Regions from separate parts of the Methylobacterium brachiatum genome, predicted to be linked through region 2. Evidence: riboswitches for the same ligand, from Rfam matches in the RefSeq annotation. Region 2 holds a riboswitch; the other holds the start of a gene.
What was found. A riboswitch is a leader RNA that binds a small molecule or an ion and turns the genes downstream of it on or off. The one in region 2 is predicted to bind thiamine pyrophosphate.
Positions count from the first base shown of each region.

Region 1: it holds a riboswitch for thiamine pyrophosphate, as region 2 does, so the genes downstream of both, thiC (phosphomethylpyrimidine synthase ThiC) here and thiO (glycine oxidase ThiO) in region 2, are expected to answer to the same signal.

Region 1 is NZ_FOQW01000005.1:348,993-356,606, forward strand. Features, by position in the region: gene BMZ47_RS07865 (acyltransferase family protein) at 1-351, opposite strand, end outside; gene BMZ47_RS07870 (HNH endonuclease family protein) at 457-831, opposite strand; gene BMZ47_RS07875 (alpha/beta hydrolase) at 854-1,693, opposite strand; TPP riboswitch at 1,890-1,995, shown strand; gene thiC (phosphomethylpyrimidine synthase ThiC) at 2,066-3,952, shown strand; gene BMZ47_RS07885 (flagellar protein FlaG) at 4,139-4,477, shown strand; tRNA gene BMZ47_RS07890 (tRNA-Gly) at 4,658-4,732, shown strand; gene BMZ47_RS07895 (O-antigen ligase family protein) at 5,093-6,412, shown strand; gene BMZ47_RS07900 (glycosyltransferase family 25 protein) at 6,862-7,518, shown strand; gene BMZ47_RS07905 (class I SAM-dependent methyltransferase) at 7,580-7,614, opposite strand, start outside.
Region 2 is NZ_FOQW01000002.1:326,161-333,774, reverse strand. Features, by position in the region: gene BMZ47_RS01510 (proteasome-type protease) at 8-757, shown strand; gene BMZ47_RS01505 (peptidase domain-containing ABC transporter) at 760-2,526, opposite strand; gene BMZ47_RS01500 (thiamine phosphate synthase) at 2,698-3,324, opposite strand; gene thiG (thiazole synthase) at 3,321-4,124, opposite strand; gene thiS (sulfur carrier protein ThiS) at 4,127-4,339, opposite strand; gene thiO (glycine oxidase ThiO) at 4,336-5,559, opposite strand; TPP riboswitch at 5,624-5,752, opposite strand; gene BMZ47_RS01480 (tetratricopeptide repeat-containing glycosyltransferase) at 6,297-7,457, shown strand.

The DNA of each region.
Region 1 (7,614 bases), on a different contig from region 2:
ATGTGCGGCGAACGCCCCGGGCCCGGCCTCACCGACCAGGCTGCCGTATCGGGCCGCCGACTGGATCACGAGCCAGAGCAGGTAGAAATACGCGAAATGCACGACCCGGCGGTCGGCGAACAGGCGCCAGTCCCGGTCGATCACACGGCCCAGGAACAAGCCGGACAGGAGGAAGAAGTCCGGGATCCGGAACGGCTTGGCGAAGGCCACGATCGGGTGGAGGAACCCCTCGCCCCCCATCGCCAGGCCGGTGCCGATGACGGAATGCATCATCACCACCAGGAGGATGCAGATCCCCTTGGCGACATCGACCCAGGCCAGCCGGCCGTCCGCGTCCCCTGCCCCGCCCATCACGCCACTCCGAGACCGAGGCGAGCGTGCACCGAGAAGGTTGACGGGGATGCGTGAGCCGGGACGTAACCTCAGGATGTGCTGAGCGCCGGGTAAACGGCGCGCTCAGTCCCGGCGCCGGCCGGCACGCCGGTCCCGGGTCATGCGCGTGGCGGCGTAGAAATCGTCGGGCTTGCCGCGGATCCAGACCAGGAAGCGCGCGATCTCGGGATCGGCCCGCAGCGCGTCCACGTCGGCGAGGCGCTTGGCGATCTCGGCCTCGCTGTAGCGGGCATGGATCGCCGAATGGCAGATCTGGTGCAGGCGGACCGTGCCCTGGTGGGTGCCGCCCTTCAGCTTCGGGGTGAGGTGATGCAGGCTGGAGCGGGCGCGCGGCGGGATCGATCGGCCGCAGAGCGGGCAGACCGGGTCCGCCCGGGGGACGGCGCCGGGCATCTCCGGATCGTCGGCGTTCCAGCGCCGGGAGCGGCGTCCGACCAAGCGATCCCTCCTCTCAACCCGATCACGGCACGGCGCCGTCCGCAGGACAACAGGCCGCCCCGACGCGACCGCGAAACGCCGCCTCGGCCTCGCGATCCCGGACGCCGAAGATCGAGACGTGATCGCCCGGGACCAGCGCGAACCGCGCCCGCGGCCCCGCGGCCTCGGCCAACGCCCGCGCGAGCTTGGCCGGCACCACAGGGTCGTCGGTGCCCTGGACGATCAGGACCGGCTCGGTCCCGTCGCGGATGCGCAGGTCCGAGCGGTAGGTGTCGCGCAGGAGCCAGGACGGGGCCAGCGGGACATGCAGCCGCACGGCATGGGCGAGCGAGTCGAACGGCGCCTCGAGATAGAGCCCGATCGCTGCGATGCGCCCGGCCAGCGCGACCGCCACCGCGGCCCCCAGGGAATGGCCGTGCAGCAGGATCGGCGCACCCGGGGCCCGCTCCTGCACGGCCGCGATCGCCGCCGCCCCATCGCGGATCAGCCCGTCCTCGGTCGGCGTCCCGGTCGAGCCGGGATATCCCCGATAGGCGGGTGCCAGCAGGCCCCACCCGGCGGCCCGCCAGGGATCTGCGGCGAAGCGGGCGGCATGCGGCTCCGGCCGGGACCCATTGCCGTGGAAGCTGACGATGACCCCGCATCCCGGCCTCGGCGCCCGCCACAGGGCGAAGAGCCGCTCGCCGTCCTCCGTGGTCAGGGTGATCGGCTCGGTCCCGGGCGGGGTGAAGCGGCCGATCGCGGGCTCACCCTTCCAGGCGGCGCCGGGATAGATCAGCCGCCGCTGGAACACCGCGAGTGCGATGAGCGCGGCCAGATAGATCAGGGCCACGATGGCCAGCAGCAGGAGCAGGATGCGCATCGGCGATGTTCGGCGGCTTCAGGCGGCGAAAATTATAGCCGCGGTTCACCTGCCCGGGAGGCAAGTCCGATCCGACAGCGCGCGGCCTCACCGCATTGTCGGCGGTCCGCCGGAGCATTGAGACCGAGTCCCCCTGTCCTGTCAGCCTCCGCGCTTGACGCAGCATTGACAAACCCTTTGCCGGGGCCGAGTCTTGAACCGTTCCGAGGGGGGCCCTGCAGGGGGCTGAGATTGGGCACGCTGCCCTGACCCTTGAACCTGATCCGGCTCATACCGGCGGAGGGACGGGAACCTGCGGCTGCCTGCGTGCGGCCGGATCTCATCTCAGCCATCGCGTGGTCCGGAACACTCCAACACGAGGAGAGGCCCACGATGAACGCACCCGTTCTTCCCAAGGACGTGAAAGGCAGCCCGGAGACCGTGACCACCGGTCCGGTCACCGGATCGCGCAAGGTCTATGCGAGCCCGGCGGGCCGGTCGGACATCCGCGTCCCCTATCGCGAGATCGTCCTGTCCGATCCGAAAGAGGAGCCGGTGCGGGTCTACGATCCGTCGGGCCCCTACACGGAGACCGATGCGCGCATCGACCTCACCGCCGGCCTGCCCGGCGTGCGCGAGCCCTGGATCGCTGCGCGCGGCTACGCCGCCGTCGAGCCCCGCGCGGTCAAGCCCGAGGATAACGGCTTCGCCGGCGACAAGCTCGTGGCCCCCTGCCCGGCCGAGCGGACGATCCGCAAGGCGGGTCCCGGCCAGATGGTGACGCAGTACGAGTTCGCCCGGGCCGGGATCATCACCGAGGAGATGATCTACGTCGCCCATCGCGAGAATGCCTGCCGTGACGCGATGCTGGCGGGCGCCGAGGCCACGCTCGCCGACGGCCAGAGCTTCGGCGCCTCGGTCCCGCCGTTCATCACCCCCGAATTCGTGCGCGACGAGATCGCCCGCGGCCGGGCGATCATCCCGGCCAACATCAACCACACCGAGCTGGAGCCGATGGCGATCGGCCGGAATTTCCTGGTCAAGATCAACGCGAATATCGGCAACTCGGCCGTCACCTCGTCGGCGGCGGAAGAGGTCGAGAAGCTGGTCTGGTCGATCCGCTGGGGCGCCGACACGGTCATGGACCTGTCCACCGGCCGCAACATCCACAACATCCGCTCGTGGATCATCCGCAACAGCCCGGTGCCGATCGGGACCGTGCCGATCTACCAGGCGCTGGAGAAGGTCGGCGGTGATCCGCTCAAGCTCGACTGGGAGGTCTTCAAGGATACCCTGATCGAGCAGGCCGAGCAGGGCATCGATTACTTCACCATCCATGCCGGCGTGCGGCTCGCCCACGTGCCGCTCACCGCCCGCCGGGTCACCGGCATCGTCTCGCGCGGCGGCTCGATCATGGCGCGCTGGTGCCTGGCCGGGCACCGGGAATCGTTCCTGTACGAGCATTTTGACGAGATCTGCGACATCATGCGGGCCTACGATGTCTCGTTCTCGCTGGGCGACGGCCTGCGCCCGGGCTCGATCGCCGACGCCAACGACGCCGCGCAGTTCGGCGAGCTCGAGACGCTGGGTGAGCTGACCAAGGTCGCCTGGGACAAGGGCTGCCAGGTGATGATCGAGGGCCCCGGCCACGTGCCGATGCACAAGATCAAGGTCAACATGGAGAAGCAGCTGCGGGAATGCGGCGAGGCGCCGTTCTACACCCTCGGCCCGCTGACCACCGACATCGCCCCCGGCTACGACCACATCACCTCGGGCATCGGTGCCGCGATGATCGGCTGGTTCGGCACCGCGATGCTCTGCTACGTCACCCCGAAGGAGCATCTCGGGCTCCCGGACCGGGACGACGTGAAGACCGGGGTGATCACCTACAAGATCGCCGCCCACGCCGCCGACCTCGCCAAGGGCCACCCGGCCGCCCAGCTGCGCGACGACGCGCTCAGCCGCGCCCGGTTCGACTTCCGCTGGGAGGACCAGTTCAACCTGGGCCTCGATCCGGATACGGCCCGCCGCTACCACGACGAGACCCTGCCCAAGGACGCCCACAAGGTCGCGCATTTCTGCTCGATGTGCGGCCCGAAATTCTGCTCGATGAAGATCACGCAGGATCTCCGCGCCGAGGTGCTGGCGATGGAGGAGGCCGGCGAGGTGGTGGGCGCGTCGCCGATCATGTCCAAGGCCGAGGCCGAAGCCGGCATGCGGGCGAAGTCGCAGGAGTTCCTGGCCGAGGGCGGCAAGCTCTACGTCGACGCCGCCGAGTGAGGGCCGGGCACGCCCTGCCCGTTCAGGGCGGGGCGTGCCGGTCAATTTATCCTGATCCGGTAACCCGATCTTCATCGCGAGTCCGGACCGGCGGCGCCCATCCCGCCCGGCGGGGGGCGGTGTTAACGAACGCTTAGGCGCCAGATCCGCTGAATCCCCCGATCACAGGATCGTAGGAGATCAGCCATGGATATCCGTCCGCTCAGTGCGACGACGCCGGGGCCTCAGGGTCTCGACGCCCTCGCGGCATCCGCGGCCTCGGCCGTCACGCAGCAGAACACGCCGGCGCAGGACGCGACCACCCCGCTCGAACCCGCGGTGAAGCTCGACATCGCCCCGGCCGGCGACAAGGCGCGCTACATCCAAGATCCGGACACCAGTTCGATCGTGTTCCAGGTGGTCGATCCGAATTCCGGCACCGTGATCGACCAACTCCCGAGCGAGACGGCGTTGCGCAACCGCGCCTACGACGCCGCGCGCGAAGCGCGCGAGGCCCAGCCCGGAAAACTGTCCCGCGTCGCCTGACCCGATCCCGGCTCCGCACGTCACGTCGCGGAGGCCACGGGCCGCCGATCCTGTCGAAACCGCAAAACCCCGTTTGACGCCATCGCCGCGGGGCTGCTAGATCGGTCCCGTACACGGGCGCGCGGAGCCCCGACGGCGCTGCGGCCTCGTCGGTGCCGAGAACACCGCACCGATCGTGTCGCGGGCGTAGTTCAGTGGTAGAACGTCAGCTTCCCAAGCTGAATGTCGTCGGTTCGATCCCGATCGCCCGCTCCATCGTCTTTCCTGTCATCGTCGAACGGCCTTGCGAACCCGCATCAGGGTGATCGCCTGTCTGCGCCATGCAGACTATGCCCCCGCACGGCGCGCGGCCTGAAGCCATCCGGTTTCCGACGCGGCGCCCATGAGCCTCCCGTCTCTGCGCGTGCTGCGAAACGCGGAGGCGCCGCGTTCGCGGATCGGCCGCCGAACCGGATGGAACGGCCTAGCCAAGCTGCTGGTCGGGTCGATCACCCATCCGGCCTACCTCGATTGGCGGATTCGGCCCGGCACCGCGCCTCGATAGACTGCCCTTCGTAAGGAACCCCCGACACCTCCGCCCGACGGCGGCGATCGGGAGGTTCGGGACGGGGTGCGATGGCTTTGCGTCGAGACACGGCCGGCTTCGGGTTGGACCACGCCGCCGGGCTGAGCTGGCTCGCGACCGGCGCCCCCGGGGCGGCGATGGAGCGGGCCTCCGGACGGGGCGTGCGACGCCGGAACCGCCCCGCTGACTTGCCGCGCCTTGGGCTCGCCGCCATCCCGTGGATCCTGCTGATCCTGCTGGCGCCGTTGAGCGGCGAGCAGCTCAAGCTTCCGGGACTCGATAAGGCCGTTTGGCTCGGCGCCGACCTGGCCGCCCTGGCCTTCCTGGTCCTGCGGCGGGATCTGACCAGCACGCTGTTCGGAAGCCGGCCGATCCTTCTGCTCTGGCCGGCGCTGGCCATGCTGTCGGCGGCCTGGTCCCTGACGCCGGGTATCACGGCCTATCACGGCCTCCAGCTGCTCGCCACGATCGTGGCCGGCATCGCCATGCGCGCCACGGTGGGACTGTCGGGCATCGTCCGGATCGTCTTCCTCGGGCTGCTCGGGGGGCAGATCCTGTCGATCGTGCTGGGCGTGGCCGCCCCCGGCATGACCCGCGGGCTCAGCGGCGAATGGTCCGGCGTCTACTCGCACAAGAACGTGCTGGGCAGCCTGATGAGCCTCCAGCTCCTCTGCGCCGCGTGCCTGTTCCTCCAGGGCTGGCACCGGCTCCTGACCGGTGCCGCCTTTCTCGGAGCGCTGGGGCTGCTTGCGTCGTCCCATTCCGCCACCGCCCTCGTGGCCGGTGCCCTCGGGCTCGCACCGCTCGTCGTCATCATCGCTTGGCGCCAGGGAAACCTCGTCACGGGCTTCTGCCTCGGCGTGGCCATCGCGCTTGCCGGCATCGGCATCCTGATCGCGGCGACCCATGGGGCTGCCCTGTCGACGAGCCTCCTCTCCGATCTCGGGAAGGACACGACGCTCACCGGGCGTACGATCCTCTGGCAATTCGGCATCGACCAGTTCTGGCGGGAACCCTTCATCGGGATCGGCTACAAGGCCTATTGGGAAAGCCCGATCACCACGGCCCCCTACCTCCACTTCACCACCAAGCAGAAGGTCTGGTTCTTCCACAACAACTTCATCGACATCGCCGTGGCCTTCGGAACCGTCGGCCTGCTCGTCTTCGCCTGCGTCCTGCTCGACACGGCGCGCCGGATCGTCCGGCACTTCGCCCGCTCGCCCGGCTACGTGGAAGCCTGGCCGATCCTGTTCCTCTCGCAGATCACCGTCCTGATCTGTTTCGAATGCCCGCTCTTCGTGAACCACGGCGTGCATCAATTCCTGATGGCCGCGATCCTGCCGGTCCTGCGGTCACCGCGGGCGCGCTGACGATCCGCTGCCGGGCGCGTGAACCGGCGTCGAGACGCGCAATGGTAAGGCGCTCGAAGCTCCCACGCTTCGCGTGGCGTGTTTTTGGTTGCCCTTTCGTCAGATGCCGATCGTTAGCCCTGAACTCCGGTTTTTATAGTCCTACGGGCAGATTTACATATTTCGGTCACACCGAAAATCATGAACCCACCCTGCGTTTCCGGTCGTCTATTCAAACGCATACAGTCGTAAAATCTATTTCGCACAGAGCGGTCAGTTAGAAAAACCTCACCATCTCGATTACTGAATTCGATAAAAATTTTTATTGCAATACATCGGTAAATGCGCATTATTGCGCATCGAAGGTCGGTTCCATGTGCTGCATTGCAATATCCGCACCGCGGTATCGCGAGAGACATGCTTATATCACCCGGCATCTCCATTCGATCTGGGGGCCGGACTTCGAGATCATGGGCATCGACGGAACGATAGCCGGCCGCGACGCGTCGCCCAATTCCGATCTGACGCCGGAACAGATCGGCTGCGCCCTGTCGCATCTGGCGGCCTACGAGTCGGTGATCGCCCGCAAGATGCCCTGGGCGCTGATCGTCGCGGATGACGCTGTCCTGCCGCCCGACATTCACGACATTCTGGTTCGGGTCGAGGCAACCCTGCGCCGAGGCGATGTGGTGCTGCTTCACAATCGCCCGCCGCACAGGGCCAGCTTCAGCACCGTGGATGCCGTCTCGATCGGCGATTATCGGCTCTGCCTGCCGATGCGCATGAGCGGGCTCGGCACGAGTGCAGCTTACGTGATCACCCGGCAGGCCGCGGAAGGCATCCTGGCGGCGAACCGGCCGGTCGTGGCGGCCGCGTATGAGTGGGGGTACTTCTACGAGCGCAAGGCCGTCAGCCGGGCGCGCGTGATGTCGCCGAATCCCGTCTCGATCCATGCCTTCGATGCGCCGCTTCTTCCGGCCGGGTCGAACGCCCGCGGCCTCGTGAAGGGCAGCCGCCTCCTCCGGCCGTTCCTCGCTGCGAGCCGCAGGTTCCTGGACGCGCGCATGGCAGGAACCACAGTCTTCGTGGACGAAGCCTCGCCCTACGGGACCATGTCGCCGCAATAGCGTGCAGAATTCGGGCTCCGGTCGGGGCGCTTTGCCCGGCCGAAGCCCCGCACGAGACCGTTCAGTTCAGCTTCTTCGTCAACCGCAGGCAGAGGA
Region 2 (7,614 bases):
GAGATCCATGACCTACTGCGTCGGTGTCCTCGTCGAGGAAGGGCTCGTGATGGTCGCCGACACCCGCACCAATGCGGGGCTCGACGACATCTCGACCTACCGGAAGCTCCACCATTTCAACGTGCCGGGCGAGCGGGTCATGATGCTGGCCTCGGCCGGCAACCTGTCGATCACCCAATCGGTCCTGAGCCTTCTGCAGGAAGGCGTGCCCGGCGAGGACGGCGAGCCGGCCCAGAAGCTGATCGAGGCGCCGACCATGTTCCAGGCGGCGCAGCTCATCGGCCGCGCCATCCGGCGGGTCCGGGCGATCGAGAAGGACGGGTTCGAGGCGGCCAGCATCCGGTTCTCGATCTCGCTCCTGTTCGGCGGCCAGATCGCCGGCGAGGCCATGCGGCTGTTCCTGATCTACTCGGCCGGCAACTTCATCGAGTGCAGCACCGATGCGCCGTTCCTCCAGATCGGCGAGCACAAATACGGCAAGCCGATCCTCGACCGGGCGGTGAAGTTCGAGAGCGACCTCTACGACGCCCTGAAGGTGAGCCTCGTCTCGATGGATTCGACCATGCGGTCGAATCTCGGCGTCGGCCTGCCGATCGACATCGCCGTGGCCCGGCGGAACGCCCTCGTCCTCGAGGTGAACCACCGGATCGAGGCCGGCGAGGGTTATTTCCACGATCTGCGCGAGCGCTGGTCGGCGGCGCTCCGGGCCGCGCACCGGGCGATCCCGCGCCCGCCCTACGGCCCCGCTGCGCCGTAAGGTCAGGTCACCGCTTCGGCCTCCCGCCCGGCGGGCTGGGCCATCGAGCGGGTGTAATCCTCCCAGAGCGCCGCATAGAGCGGCACCTCGCGCAGCAGATCGTCGTGGCGGCCGTCGCCGAGCAGCCGGCCGCCGTCGAGGATCAGGATCCGGTCGGCCTGGCGGGCGGCCGCGAGGTGGTGCGTGACCAGGATCAGCAACCGGTCGCGGCCCCAGGCCGTGAGGTTCCGCTCCAGCGCCAGCGCGGCCTCCGGATCCAGGAAGGCGGTCGGCTCGTCGAGGAGTGCGACCGGCGGGTTGCGGACCACCGCCCGGGCGATGGACAGGCGCTGGCGCTGGCCGCCGGACAGGGTCCGGCCGCCCTCCCCGAGCGCGGTGTCGAGGCCTTGGGGCAGGGTCTCGACCAGCGCCCCCAATCCGGCGAAGCGCAGCGCCGCGTCGATCGCCGTCGCGTCGGGACGCTGCCCGGCGAGATTCTCGCGCAGGCTCCCGGAGAACAGCATCGTATCCTGATCCACGGTGCCGATCCGGCCGCGCAGCCAGCGGGGATCGTAATCGCGCAGGTCCGCGCCGCCGATCTCCACGCGGCCGCTATAGTCGCGCTGCAGGCCGAGCAGGATGCGCAGCAGGGTCGACTTGCCCGAGCCGTTGCGCCCGACGATGGCGACGATGCCCCGCTCCGGCAGCACCGTGCTGAGATCCTGCAGGGCCGGCCGTGCCGTACCCGAATAGGTCAGCGACACGCCATCGAGCCGGATGCCGCCTCGGCCGAGGCGGCGCAGGGGCGGATGGCGGCTCGCCCGCTCGCGGGGCAGGTCGAGGAAGCTGCCGATCTCCCGGATCGCGACGTTCACCTCCTGGGGCATGCGCAGGATGTCCGCGCTGCTCAGGAGCGGGCCGGTGATCCGGGCCGAGACGACCTGGATCGCCAGGAACTCGCCGACGGTCAGATGGCCGCCATAGATGCGCCAGCAGCCGACGCCGATCACCAGCAGCGTCACGGCCCGGGACACCGCCTGGGACCGCAGCCCGTAGCGGCGCTGGAGGTCCATCACGGCGCTGAGCTCGCCGAGGACGCTGTCGATGACCGCGTTCCAGCGGCGCATGCGCGGCCCTTCCAGGGCGAGCGCCTTCACGGTGGGCAGGCCGTTCACGGTCTCTGCCAGCGTGCCGTCGCGGACGCTGACCGCCTGGTAGTAGGCTTTCGCGGATTTCCAGATGCCGCTGATCTGGTTGCTGGCGATCACGACGATCACCGGCGCCGCCGCGGCCAGCGCCAGGCCGACGGCCAGGTCGTAGTAGAACACGAGGCCGAACGCGACGAGCGCGCCGCCGGCATCGATCACCGAATTCGGGATCTGATGCAGGACGAAGTCCCGGATCTTCGTGACCTGCTGGAAATGGTTCAGCACCTCGCCGGATTTGAAGTTCGCCCCGTCGATCCGCACGCGCAGGAGATGGGCGAAGACCCGGCGCGACATCCGGCGGTCGAGATGGACCGCCAGGTCAATGATCGGGCGACCCCGGAACGCGGTGAGCGCGACCTCCGCGCCGATCGACAGGAGGGCGAGCACGGCCAGTCCGAGCAGGGGCAGGTCGGCCCGCCCGGCCACGATCGCGTCGACGATCCGCTGTGTGGCGACCGGGAAGACCAACCCGACGCCGTAGCCCGCCGCGATGGCGAGGAGCAGCCGGGCCACCTGGCCCCGGCGCAATGCGAGGGAACGGCCGAGCCAGCGCCAGCCAAAGGACGAACGGTCTGCGCGCAACGCCACCCTCCGAATCGGGGGCGGATTGAGACATAGTTTGCTGCGGCTGACGACCTGCGCCCGTGTCGGGTCGGCACCTCATCCGCCCCGCGGGCCGATCGCGGCGACGCAGGGCGCGGGCTCCCAGGGCAGGATCGTGCTCAGCGCTCGAGAACGACGCGGGGGGGCCGCTTACCCAGCCCAGGGGGCGAGGAAGGCCCGGGCGGCGGCGGCGGGGTCGGGCGCACGCATGAGCCCGCCCATCACGGCGATGCCGGCCGCCCCGGCATCCCGGCATTCCGGGATCCGATCCGGCGTGATGCCGCCGAGCGCGACCACCGGCAAGCCGGCGCGGCAGGCCGCCGCGATGCCGTCCGGGCCCAGGGCCGGGCCGTAGCCGGGCTTGCTGGCGGTGGGATAGATCGGGCTCAGGGTGACGTAGTCGGCGCCGGCAAGTGCGGCGGCCTCGACCTCGACGGGTGCATGGGCCGAGACGCCGATCAGGGCGTCTGGCCCGAGCGCCGCGCGGGCGGACGCGACCATGTCCGGACCGGTCCCACCGCCGAGATGCACCCCATCGGCACCGAGAGCCCGGGCCAGCGCGACATCGCCGCCGACCGTGAGGAATGCGCCCGCCGCGCGGATCCGGCCAGCTACGTCGGCGCCGAGCGCGCGGCGCGCCTCCGGCTCGAGATCACGGTCGCGGAACCAGACCCAGCGCACGCCGCCGTCGAGCAGCGCCTGCACGGTCTCCATCAGCGGACGGGACAGCCCCCGCCGGTCCGTCACCGCCAGGAGCGGCGACGGCAAGCTCCTCACGAGCCGACGAGGCCGAGCTGCGGGCTCGACGGGTCGGCCCTGCCCCGGCGCGGGATCCGGCCGGCAAGATAGGCGTCGCGTCCGGCCTCGACGGCCCGGCCCATGGCGCGGGCCATCCGGACCGGGTCGTCGGCCTTGGCGATCGCGGTGTTGATCAGGCAGGCGGCCGCGCCCAGCTCCATGGCGATCACCGCGTCGGAAGCCGTGCCGATGCCGGCATCGACGATCACCGGCACCCCGGCCCGGCGGCAGATCAGCTCGATATTGGCTGGGTTGGCCACCCCCATGCCGGAGCCGATCAGCGAGCCCATCGGCATGATCGCGGCGCAACCGAGATCCTCCAGGCGCTGGCAGACCACCGGATCGTCGTTGCAATAGGGCAGCACCACGAAGCCTTCGTCCACGAGGTGGCGGCAGGCCTCGATCAGCTCGGCCACGTCCGGGTAGAGGGTCTCGCGATCGCCGATCACCTCCACCTTGATCCAGTTGGTGTCGAGCGCCTCGCGGGCGAGCTCGGCGGTCATGATCGCGTCGCGGGCCGTCTCGCAGCCGGCGGTGTTGGGCAGGAAGCGCTTGCCCTTGAGGATGCGCACCGTGTCGGAGCCGTGGCCCTGGAGCGAGACCCGGCGGATCGAGGCGGTCACCACCTCGGCCCCGGAGACCGCGACGGCGTCGCGCATGATCGCCTGGGTCGGGTAGCCGGCGGTGCCGATGAACAGCCGGGACGCCAACTCGACGCCCGCGACGGTGAAGCGATCCGCCTCGGCCTCGGCGCGCAGCGGCGTGACATTCTGGTCCATGATCAACCTCCCTGCATGGCGCGGACGATCTCAACGCGGTCGCCCTCGGTGACCGGCGTCTCGTCCCAGTCCCGGCGGCGCAGCACGCGCCCGTTCAGCGCGATGGCGACGCCCTGCGGGCTCTCGATGCCGATCTCCTCGGCCTCGGCCCGGAACAGGGCCGCGACGGTCTCGACCGCGAGATCCCGCGGTTCTCCGTTCACCAGAAGCTTCATGCCGAGGCCCTCCTGGGTTCGGGTTGGTCGAAGCGCGCCCGGGTGAACGGTCTGGCGATCTCCGGCAGCGCGCCCCGCGTGACGAGTTCGGCCACCGCATCGGCGGTGACCGGAGCGAGCAGGTAGCCGTTGCGGTGATGGCCGGTGGCGGCCACCAGGCCCGGCGCGAGGGTGTCGATGATCGGCGCATCGTCGTCCGAGGTGGGGCGGTAGCCGCTCCACACGGCCTCGACCTCCATCTCCTCGATGCCCGGCAGGACCCGGCGGGCGCCCTCGAGCAGCGCGTAGAGGCCGCCGGCGGTGACGCCCGGACGGAAGCCGCAATCCTCCACGGTCGCGCCGACGATGAGCTGGCCGTCGCTCTTCGGCGCCATGTGGACCTGCTCGGTCCAGATCATCCGACTGAGCGTCCCGGTGCGGGCATTGGTGCGCAGGGCCAGCGACTGGCCCTTGAGCGGACGCACCGGCAGGGCGAGGCTCTCGGGCAGCAGGCCGCCCGCCCCGCTCCAGGCGCCCGAAGCGAGGACGACCGTGCCGGCCGCCACGCCCTGATCGCCCGCGCGGAGACCGGTGACCGCCCCGCCGGACCAGTCGAGCCCGGTGACGGCTGTGCGCTCCACCAGGATCACGCCGGCGCGCCGGCAGGCCTCGGCCAGCGTCGCCATGACGAGACGCGGATCGACCTGGTGATCCAGCGGGCAATGGACGCCGGCAGTGACGGAGGGGCGCAAGCCCGGCTCCAGGCGGCGTACCTCTGTGCCCGGCAGCCACTGGGCGTCGAGCCCGGACCGGCGCTGCAGATCGTAGCGGAAGCGTAGGCGCTCGACCTCGTCGCGGCCGATGGCGACCACGACGGTCCCGTCCGGCCGATAGTCGATCGGCAGTCCGGTCTCCGCCTCCAGCGCGTCGCGGAAAGCCGGCCAGAGCCGCAGCGATTCGAGGGCGAGCGGCAGAAGTGGATCCGAGCCGGGCTCGTGCTCGGCGGCCGGGGCGAGCATGCCGGTGGCGGCCAGGCTCGCGCCGGCCCCGATCGTGTCGCGCTCGACCACGACCACCGCGCGGCCCGCCCGGGCGAGCCGCCACGCGATCGACAGGCCGATCAGCCCGCCGCCGACGATGGCGACATCGGCCCGCGCGGGCAGGGTTTCCTGCGCGGCCAGGCCGGCCGAGCTACGGCGGCGTCCGATCGGTGAAACGGGGCGGTCATAGGCCAAAGTCATCTCCGCGGAATTCCGTCGCGAAGATCGGGCCGTCTGCTTCGGTACGAAGCTGTGGCCTGCCTGTCGGGCGGCCGCGGTCCAATCCCTACGCCGGTATGAGCCGGATCAGGTTCAAAGGATTTCCGCGCCGCAGGTCCGGGTGGACGTGCCAGCGGTTTCTCAGCCCCTTGCCGGGGATCTCCCTGGAACGGCCTCTGATTTGGTGTCGGACGCGCCATCGGTCAACCCCTGCGAGGGTGGCCGAGCTTATGGAGGCGGTAGCGGCGGAGGCTGTTACTGCCCGGATGATCACATCGAACGGGGTCTATTCGCCCGTTCCAGCCGTGTGTGCTTTAGCCAAAACTTTTGCCGCTGTTCGGCAGTTCGATGCTCGTTGTCGCGACCGAGCAACATTAGTCGGTGGACGAACCTTTGACTGCCTTGCCTCCGGATGAGTTGGATGCGGGCGTGCTCCGATCATTCCGCATGCCTCGTCGGCACCATGTGCGACGTATGTGCTCCATATTATTATTGCCAAAACAAATTATTTCGGGTGCGATTTATCTCGGTTAAATATGTCTTAATGGCTTGATTGTTTTCGTAAAAGTCACAAATGTTAGTTCTAGCGAATGGCTTCGATTGCCAAAAATTGCTTGGTCCGAGAGTGCAATCATTTTGAAGCTGTGAGATTCTCGCTTATTGGCGAGCGCTGCAGGACGCATTGCGTAGCGAATGCGTGTCAGAACGGATACGTCGACATGAATAGTTTCGGGCAGACGATCTGTCTATCGATGATCGTCAAGGATGAGGCTCAAGTTATACAGAGGTGTCTCGATTCGGTAAGATCCATTATTGATCATTGGGTCATCGTCGATACCGGATCGACAGATGGGACCCAAGATGTCATCCGCGCAGCCTTGGCTGGCATCCCAGGTACGCTCGTCGAGCAACCCTGGGTTGACTTCGCCTTCAACCGGAACGAGGCGTTGAAGCTCGCGCGCCCGCGCGGAGCGTATTCTCTGATCATCGACGCCGATGATCAGTTAATCGTCCCGGACGGCTTCGTCATGCCGAAGCTAACCGAGGCCGGGTACATGTTGACAATATTGGATGCGCACACAAAATATTGGCGTGTCCAGCTTGTCAATAATAGGCTCAGCTGGCGTTATCGTGGTGTTGTTCACGAATTTCTGGAGTGTCCGGGAAATCTCGATACGCCAACGTTACCATTGTCGGTGCGTCGCGGTGTCGACGGGGGGCGTCACCGCGACGGCATGGCCGAGCAACGGGATCTGGCGGCGCTCGAAAAGGCCTTGTCCGTTGAGAAAGATCCGTTCATGATCGCGAGATACACATTTTATCTCGCGCGATCTTATCGCGATATCGGCGAAGACCGTAAGGCTCTTGAGTTATATCTACAGCGGGCGGATCTCGGGCACTGGGACGAAGAAATATATGTGAGTTTGCTCAACGCAGCCCGGCTGACCGAGCAGTTGGATGAACCCGTGCATAAGGTATTGTCGCTATACGATCGCGCGATACGCACCTGCCCGACTCGGGCTGAAGCTCGCCACGGTGCTATCCAGATCTGCAATCGCAATAAGGAATATGCGGTCGGCTTTCAATACGGCGACAGTGGGCTTTCGCCAGAAATTCCTTGCGAAGGTATCGCTATCATTCCGTGGATCTATACCTACGGATTGAGGGAAGAGTTTTCCATCTGTGCCTATCACGTAGGCGAATATCGTGTTTGCCTGTCTGTATGTTTTGATATTCTTGGCGAGAGAGAGGTTCCCGGGAATGTGCTCTCGCGCACCGCAGATTTGGCGCGCAAGGCGCTCACCAAGATGGTCGATCCGGTTTGGGGTTCCTGGCAACCTTCCTACAGCGCTGAGGTTATTCCGGCCTGGCAAATCTGAACGCGTAAAACCTTTCAGCGTGATGCTGATCCGGGGTTCAGCTAAGAAACCTACAGCGCCGTCGCGATCGGGCGTGGTGCTGTAGGCGTCTAACAGGATGCTCTGAACGCCTTTGCGATTGGGCAAATCGCAATGGTTCGGGGTTTCGCGCGGAGCC